DNA from 2 places in the Ligilactobacillus sp. genome. Region 2 is predicted to be linked to the other one. Evidence: predicted binding sites of a transcription regulator. Region 2 holds the regulator's gene; the other holds the start of a gene.
What was found. Region 2 encodes Rex, which represses fermentation and respiration genes when NADH is low (regulators of the CRP and FNR family bind a similar motif). Its sites were predicted from a motif close to TTGTGAANTANTTCACAA; they were not measured.
Positions count from the first base shown of each region.

Region 1: a site for Rex is predicted at 2,891-2,908, ahead of adhE (bifunctional acetaldehyde-CoA/alcohol dehydrogenase). Genes of this name have one in related genera too.

Region 1 is NZ_DAIUCE010000006.1:3,751-8,182, forward strand. It holds gene V7Z60_RS01330 (dihydroxyacetone kinase subunit DhaK) at 1-318, shown strand, start outside; gene dhaS (dihydroxyacetone kinase transcriptional activator DhaS) at 361-888, opposite strand; gene V7Z60_RS01340 (flotillin family protein) at 1,216-2,622, opposite strand; gene adhE (bifunctional acetaldehyde-CoA/alcohol dehydrogenase) at 2,969-4,432, shown strand, end outside.
Region 2 is NZ_DAIUCE010000011.1:6,570-11,001, reverse strand. It holds gene V7Z60_RS02245 (ABC-F family ATP-binding cassette domain-containing protein) at 1-1,316, opposite strand, end outside; gene V7Z60_RS02240 (redox-sensing transcriptional repressor Rex) at 1,499-2,134, shown strand; gene V7Z60_RS02235 (CPBP family intramembrane glutamic endopeptidase) at 2,170-2,808, opposite strand; gene groES (co-chaperone GroES) at 3,074-3,358, shown strand; gene groL (chaperonin GroEL) at 3,407-4,432, shown strand, end outside.

The DNA.
Region 1 (4,432 bases), on a different contig from region 2:
AGGGAGCGCTTTGAATCGTCCGAAAGACTTGCGCGCGAGCTGATTTCAAAACTCAGACTGAGTTTTGGCTTCAAGCCGCAGGACGCGTATGCCGTGCTTGTCAACTCGCTCGGCGGAGTGACGAAAATGGAGCAGCTTGTCTTCAGCAATGACGTTTGCGAGCTGCTTGAAGCCGAAGAAGTCAGCGTTGTCTTTGATAAAACGGGAACGTTTCTGACCTCTTTCGGATTAAGGGGAATTTCTCTGACGCTTCTCAGAATTGAAGATGAAAACTGGCTGAAGGCTTTGAAGGCTGAGGTTGATGCACCGGAATGGTAGCTTTTTCCGGATTCAGACACTTGTACTTCGACTTCTGACAAGTCAGCTGGAAATGCCAAATGAAAACTCCACCGCATAAATGGCTTGCGCAACCAGAAGTTCATAATCGACAGGCTCGTTGGAAAGCGTGTTGTGGATAATCGAATTGGAGATTCCAAGGCAGGTTATCCACATGCTTGCGCGGGCTTTTTTGTTTTTGTTCAGTTTTTTCCGGTCCATGATATGGGCCAGTAAAACCGCCAGATGAAGGGCGAAGAGGTCTGAGACGTCGACTTCATGCTGACTCAGGCACTCAAAATAGTATCTGCGGTTGGCATCGATCTCATAGATGAAAAGCTTCATGATGCTTTGCCACGGAAGATAATCGATGTTATTGTCGATGACTTCCTCCAAAGTATCGTTGACCTGCCAGCGCAGCAGGTCATATTTGTCCAGGAAGCAGTCGTAAAACGTCTGACGCCTGATGCTGGCAGCACGCATGATTGAGCTCACTGATACATGCTCGAAGCCGTTTTTTGACACTTGCTTTTTAAAAACGTTTGCAATCTTTTTTTGAACTACGTAACTCATGTTAAGCCCCCCTTGCAAGTACAGTTTAGCATATGTCTTGTTTGACGTGAAAAATGACGGCCTGACTGGACCAGCTGAACGGGATGAATCTTCATTGAAGACTGTAATTTACGGGTAAATCTCAAAAATCGGCATTTTGCCCGTAATCCCGTCCTGGCGCCCGGATTTAACGAAGATTCGCAGCACTGTATTTAAAAAAATAAGGTTTTCATGTCTCAGAATTGAAAGAATGCCGGACAAAATCAGTCGACTTGACCTCATTTGTCCGGCACTTCGTTTAATTCAATTGGGAAAAAGGAGCTTTTTCCCAGTCTCCAATGATTTTCATTATTTATCTTCTTCAACCGGAAGCGGACGGTTCAAGGTCGTCGTGCCGTCTGCCCGCTTGTTGACGAGTTCGGCCACGTCGATGCCGGTTGCATCCTTGATGAATGCCAGTGACTGGGCCAGGCCTTCGTTGGTCTGACCTGAAACTCCGGCAGCACCGTCGAAAACGGTCAGCTGATCGATGCTTGCGACTGCCTGTGCATATGATGCGGAAATTTCCGGCAGTTTATCGATGATTGCCATGGCAAGCGCGACCTGTCCGTTTTGTTCAAGCGCCTTGGCGATTGCTTCCTGTGCCTTGGCATTTGCCTGACCTTCGACCTGGATCTTGTCAGCGCTGGCCTGACCTTGTTCGCGAATCGAATAGGCGTTGGCATCCGTGCTGAGATTCTGTGCGTCCTTGTCAGCCTGAGCCTTGATGCGCAAGGCGTTGGCATCTGCCTCTGCCTTGATCTGGACGGCCTGTGCTTCAGCATTCTGCTGCGCGATTACGGTTGATTTCAACTCGTTTTCGCGAACGACGATTTCCTTTTCCTTAAGCGTCTGCTCCTGGATGGCTTTTTCGATTGCATAGGCCTGTTCCGCCTTGGCTTTTTCGGTTTGAACCTGGGCATCATTTTGAGCAATTGCCACGTCCGTTTCCTTGGTCTTGTCTGAAATGTAGCGTTTGGACTGCAGCTGTGCCTCCTGAGCTTCCTGCTGGTTTTTGACTTCGACAAGCTGAGCTTCCTTTTCGGCCTCGGCTTTGGCCTGGCGCGCATAGGAACGCTTATCTGCGATTTCCTTGGCGCTCAGGGATTCGTAATAGCCGTTCTTGTCGCTGATTTTTGTAATTTGAAGCGCCGTGATTTCAAGTCCGAGATTGGCAAAGGTCTCCTCGATGCTCTGTCTGACTTGATTCTGGAATTCGGCCCGATCATTTGCCTGTTTCGGTGTCAGTCCTGACAAGACTTCGCGAACGCCGCCGCGGACAACTTCGATCATCTGACTTTGCCGTTCCTCTTCGCTCAATCCGAGCGTCTTTTCAGCAGCCTTGGCGATCAGTTCCGGCGTCGAGCCGACGCGGAGCAGGGCGTTGGCAGAAGCATCGACCGGAACCGCATCGATTGTCATGATGTCTTCGACCGAAACGTCGACGTTGAACGTGTCGAGCGTTTGGAATTCGGCCTGCTGAATGAACGGAATGACAAAGGCGCCCCCGCCCTTGACGACTTTGACGCGCGTATGGGTCTCGGGATCTTCAATCAGGTAAGGTCCCTTTTTTCCGAGACATCCGCCGGTGATGATCAGAACCTCGTTCGGACTTGCCTTCTTATACGAAGCGATCAGAATCGCAAGAATGATGATGATGACAACGATGGTCAGACCACCGGACAACAACGTATTTAAAAAATCAGAGATAATCATTTTTTCTCCGCCCCTTCCTTTTTGGTAGTTTAATGTTAGCATAAATTTTATGTTAAATACAGTACTCATTTTTTGCAGATTTTTGTGAATTTTGCACAATTGGCATGTTCCTGATCAAAATTTCCTTACGATTACAATCAATATAAATAACATTTAAAAATGCTTATATAATCTAAGTTATCGGGATTATGACATGGATTGGCGATAAAAAAATTGTAAAAAGTTGCCGAAACGACTTGAAATCGCTCTCATAAAGATATATTATAATTAGTGAAGTTTTTCACATTGTGAAGATTTCGCATGCATGCTGAAAGTGTAACCAGTGATTTTTTGGGAGGTATTATAAATGGAAAAAGAAGCTACGAAGCCAAAGAAAAAAGTTTTGACTGAAGAAGAAAAAGCAGCACGAATGGAAGCTGCTCGCAAGTATACTGATACCCTCGTTGATAAAGCTGTTGCTGCGGAAAAGGAATATGCGCATTTTACGCAGGAACAAGTTGACAAAATCGTTGCTGCAGCGGCACTGGCTGGCTCTGAGGCAGCTTTGATGCTTGCACATGAAGCAGTTGAGGAAACGAATCGAGGCGTTGTCGAAGACAAGGACACCAAGAATCGTTTTGCGACTGAAAACATCTATAACGCAATCAAGGATGAAAAAACCGTCGGAATCATCGCTGAAGACAAGATTAAAGGCGAGGTTCAGATTGCCGCACCGCTCGGCGTTTTAGCCGGAATCGTCCCGACGACGAATCCGACGTCGACGGCAATGTTCAAATCGCTGATGGCACTTAAGACGAGAAATGCGATCGTCTTTGCCTTCCATCCACAGGCTCAGAAATGTTCCGTTCATGCTGCACAGATTGTTTATGAAGCAGCGGTTGAGGCGGGAGCTCCGAAAAACATCATTCAATGGGTCGAAACACCTTCAATTGAAAATACGACGGCGCTGATTCAAAACAGAAAGATTGCATCGATTCTTGCAACGGGCGGTCCCGGAATGGTCAATGCCGCACTCAGGTCCGGCAATCCGTCGATGGGCGTTGGTGCCGGCAACGGTGCAGTCTTCGTTGACCATACGGCACATCTTGATCGTGCGGTTGAAGACCTGCTCTTGTCCAAGCGCTTTGACAACGGGATGATCTGCGCAACCGAAAATTCGGTCGTCATCGAAGCACCCGTTTACAGGGAATGGATGAAGAAAATGGAAGAAAAGGGAGCATACCTGCTTCCTAAGAAAGACTACGACAAGCTGGCCGATTTCGTCTTCAATGACAGGCACGGCGTCAACGGACCGGTTGCCGGCAAGCCTGCTCGCTGGATTGCCGAAAATGCCGGCATCGATTTGCCCGAAGACAAGGACGTCATCATGTTTGAGCTCGATCCGAAGAACATCGGCGAAAAGCTTTCATCAGAAAAGCTTTCCCCGCTCCTTTCGGTTTACAAGGCAAAGGACAGGGAAGACGGCATCAAGATCGTTGCCGCATTGCTTGATTACCAAGGTGCCGGCCACAATGCGGCCATTCAGATCGGGTCTCAGGCAGATCCGTTCCTGAACGAATTTGCCGACAAGACAAAGGCTGCTCGCATCCTGGTAAATCAACCGGATTCAATCGGCGGTATCGGCGACATCTATACGGATGCCTTACGCCCGTCCCTGACGCTTGGAACCGGATCATGGGGGAAGAATTCATTGTCACACAACTTATCAACTTCAGACCTGTTGAACGTCAAGACGGTTGCAAAACGTCGCAATCGTCCTCAATGGGTTCGTTTGCCAGAAAAAATCTACTACGAAAAGAATGCCTTGTCA
Region 2 (4,432 bases):
TCGCCGATAAAGAGAAAACTGCCGAGTATCGAGCGAATGTCTTTTTCCGGCGTTGTCGGATGGTCATCCCAAAGCTCGTTTAAAACGGTTTTCCTGTCATGCAGATTATGCTGTTCCTGATCGTAGTATCCGACCTTGACGTTCGTGCCGAATTCAGAGCTGCCCTTGATAAACGGAATTTGCCCTAAGACGCTTTTCAAAAGCGTTGATTTTCCGATTCCGTTCGGACCGACGATGGCCATGACCTGATTTTTACGCAGATCGATATTGATTGGCGAAGAAATGATGCGGCCGTCATAGCCGATTGCGGCATCCTTGACGGTTAAAACGATGTTTCCGCTTTGCGAGTCGGCCGTGAATTTGAAATGAGGTCCCTTTTCGTCTCCTTCAGGACGCTCGAGCCGGTCCATTTTTTCAAGCTGTTTTCTGCGACTTTGCGCACGCTTGGTGGTTGAGGCACGAACCAGGTTTTTGTTTACGAAATCTTCCAGTTTGGAAATTTCGACCTGCTGCTTTTCGTAATTCTTCCATTCCTGACGCAGTCGTTCGGCCTTTTGATCGATATATGCCGAATAGTTTCCCTTGTAGTAGCTGCTGTGATGATGGCTGATTTCATAGACTTCGTTTACGATTCGGTCAAGGAAGTAGCGGTCATGCGAAACGATGAGCAGTGCGCCCTTGTAGTTTTGAACGTATCCTTCAAGCCAGGTTAAAGTGTCGATGTCAAGGTGGTTCGTAGGTTCGTCCAGAATAAGCAGGTCACGTTGTTCCAAAAGCAGTTTGGCCAGGGCAAGCCGCGTTTTCTGACCGCCGGAAAGAGATGAGATCTTGCGGTCATAGTCTTCCTGTTCAAAATGAAAGCCGTGGAGCACCGAACGGATTTCTGCTTCATATCCGTATCCGTTTTGTTCTTCAAAGTCATGAAGCAGCTGATCGTACTGGTTCAAAAGCTGCGAATATGCGGCAGATGAATGATCTGTACCGGGATCGGCAATTTCTGCCTCCATTTCGTGCAGATTTCTTTCCATAATCTGAAGTCTTTCGAAGACGCCGAGCATTTCAGCGTAAATCGTCTTGTCTGATTCAAGCCCTGTATTCTGCGCGAGATATCCGATTGTCAGGCCTTTTTTCCTTGTTATCTGGCCCGCGTCTGGCGGCTCGTTTCCGATAATCATCTTGAGCAGCGTCGATTTGCCGACTCCGTTGCGACCGACGAGCGCAATCCGTGAGTTGTCCGAAACGTCCAGACTGACGTTTTCGAACAAGGTATCTGCCCCAAAATAGCGGGCAACTTGTTGAACTTGTAATAGTATCATTTGGTTCACCTTTTCATTGATTGTGGAAATTATTCACAAACATTTTATGTAAGCGTTTAGAAGAGCTTTATATCAATTTCGTTTTTCATCAAAGTTTGTGAATTAAGTAACTTTTTTGTTTTAATGTTTGAATTTGTATGCTAAAATTTACAGGTAAGCATGACAGACAGGGGGACTATCCTATGACATCGCAAAATATTCCCAAGGCCACGGCCAAACGTTTGCCGATTTATTATCGCTATCTGAATATGTTGTCCGATGCCGGCAAGAAGCGCGTCAGCTCAAATGAACTGGCTGAGGCTGTCAAAGTTGATTCTGCAACGATCCGCCGGGACTTTTCGTATTTCGGAGCACTTGGAAAACGTGGCTATGGCTATGATGTCGAGAATCTTTTGGAATTTTTCAAAAAGACGCTCAACCAGGACAAGCTGACAAACGTTGCCTTGATCGGTGTCGGCAATCTTGGTCATGCGTTGCTCAACTTCAATTTTCATAAAAGCAACAACGTGAGAATCAACGCTGCATTTGACATCAACGAAGAAATTACCGGAACGATTCAAAGCGGCGTGCCGATTTATCCGATGGAGGACATGAAGGAGCAGCTCAGGATTCAGCAGATTGAAATCGTGATTCTGACGGTTCCTGCCAATGTTGCTCAGGGAGTTACGGACGATCTGGTTGAAGTGGGGGTCAAGGGAATTTTGAACTTTACGCCGCTCAGAATATCCGTGCCCGAGTCCGTGCTGGTCCAAAACGTCGATCTCACGAATGAGCTTCAAACCTTGATTTACTTCCTTGATTTGGAGAAGCAGTCTTAGGAACTCGGCCGGAAAGGATTTCTTTCCGGCTTTTTCTATAGACTGATGAGCATGACCGTCAGATTCATCAGCATGTGCACGATCATGCCGGTTCTGATTTTGCCGCTTCTTTCATAAACATAGCACAGGATAAGTCCGATTGCCGCATAGACGATGAAGTGTCCGTCGCCGTGGCACATTGAAAATACAGTGCTTGAAATCAGCGCGCAGGCTAATTTGGGGAGCACGCTTGAAAAGTTGCCGAAGAAGAATTTCCTGAAGACGAGTTCTTCGGTAATCGGAGCTGCAATTACCGGACACAGGAAGTAGTACGGATACCGATGAATGATCTCAATGAACATGTTGGTGTTTTCGGATCCGGACGGCTGATGCAGAATGCTGACCTCAAATGAGGTAAGCAGCAGCTGCGCAGCGAGCGTTGCGACAAGGCCAAGACCGATCAGAATTGCTTCATGTGAAGCTTGAGTGCATTTTCCGGGCGAATCAACGGGGTTTTCAAACGGGAATTTCCTGTTAAGAAGAAGCATCGCCAAGGCGCCAAGCAGCCAGACGAGCGTGCAGATCAGGTAGGCGGGTCCGTTGTGGAAATAACGCGGAATCATGACCTGACAAATCATGATGAGAAGGTAGGCGCCTGTCAGTGCAAGACCGTTGGCTGAATTTTGTCTGTTCAAGAGAAGAGCCTTCTTTCCTTTCGATTTTGAGCTTTTACCATTATAGCACATAAGAGCCTGAAGTGGCCTTTACCAAACCTTAACAACTTTTTTGACCCATTGAAAAGTGCGGAGTGATGCGGTTTTAGAACATATTTTTAGCACTCTTTACCTGAGAGTGATAAAAAATGCTTGCAATTAATTCTGAAAGTGGTTATAGTAGGAATTGTAATTAGTTAGCACTTAAACGTTGAGAGTGCTAAAAAAGACTTTGGAGGGATATAACGTGCTTAAACCATTAGGAGATCGTGTCATTTTAGAGGTTCAAAAAGAAGAGGAACAGACCGTTGGCGGAATCGTTCTTGCAGGCAATGCAAAGGAAAAGCCGCAAACGGGCAGAGTATTGGCCGTTGGTGCAGGACGTGTCCTTGATAACGGTGAAAAGGTCGTTCCTTCTGTCAAGGAAGGAGATACGGTCGTATTTGACAAGTATGCCGGAACAGAAGTGAGCTATGAAGGCGAAAAGTACCTGGTAGTTCGCGAAAACGACATCGTTGCAGTTGTTGAATGACGACGGTTTTATTCATAATTCAAGAATTTTCATGAGGTGAAATTAATAATGGCAAAGGAAATCAAGTTTTCAGAAGATGCTCGTTCAAAGATGCTTGCAGGCGTTGACAAGCTTGCAGATACTGTCAAGTCGACAATCGGTCCCAAGGGCCGCAACGTTGTCCTGGAGCAGTCATACGGTGCTCCGACAATCACGAATGACGGCGTGACGATTGCCAAGGCAATTGAATTGGAAGACCATTTTGAAAACATGGGTGCAAAGCTTGTTGCTGAAGTTGCTTCAAAGACAAACGACATCGCAGGCGACGGAACGACGACGGCAACGGTTCTGACTCAGGCAATCGTAAATGAAGGCATGAAGAACGTCACTGCAGGTGCAAATCCTGTCGGCATTCGTCGCGGGATTGAGCTTGCAACGAAAACTGCCGTTGATGCGTTGAAGAAGATGTCTCACAAGGTTGAGTCAAAGAGCGACATTGCCCAGATTGCATCCATCTCTTCTGCAAATGAAGAAACAGGCAAGCTTATCGCCGATGCAATGGAAAAGGTCGGAAATGACGGCGTAATCACGATTGAAGAATCAAAGGGCATTGACACTTCGCTTGACGTTGTTGAAGGAATGCAGTTCGACCGCGGCTACTTGTCACAGTACATGGTAACCGATAATGACAAGATGGAGGCAGATCTTGACAATCCTTACATTTTGGTAACGGACAAGAAGATTTCAAACATTCAGGAAATCCTGCCGCTTCTTCAGTCAATCGTTGAACAAGGCCGTCCTTTGCTGATCATCGCAGACGACGTTGACGGCGAAGCATTGCCAACGCTTGTCCTGAACAAGATTCGCGGCACGTTCAACGTTGTTGCTGTCAAGGCTCCCGGATTTGGCGACCGTCGCAAGGCAATGTTGCAGGATATCGCCATTTTGACGGGCGCAACGGTAATCACTGACGATCTTGGCTTGCAGCTCAAGGATGCAACAATCAGCCAGCTTGGTACCGCAGGCCGCGTCACAGTTACAAAGGAGAACACGACTGTTGTCGAGGGTTCGGGTGACAAGGCACAGATTAAGGAA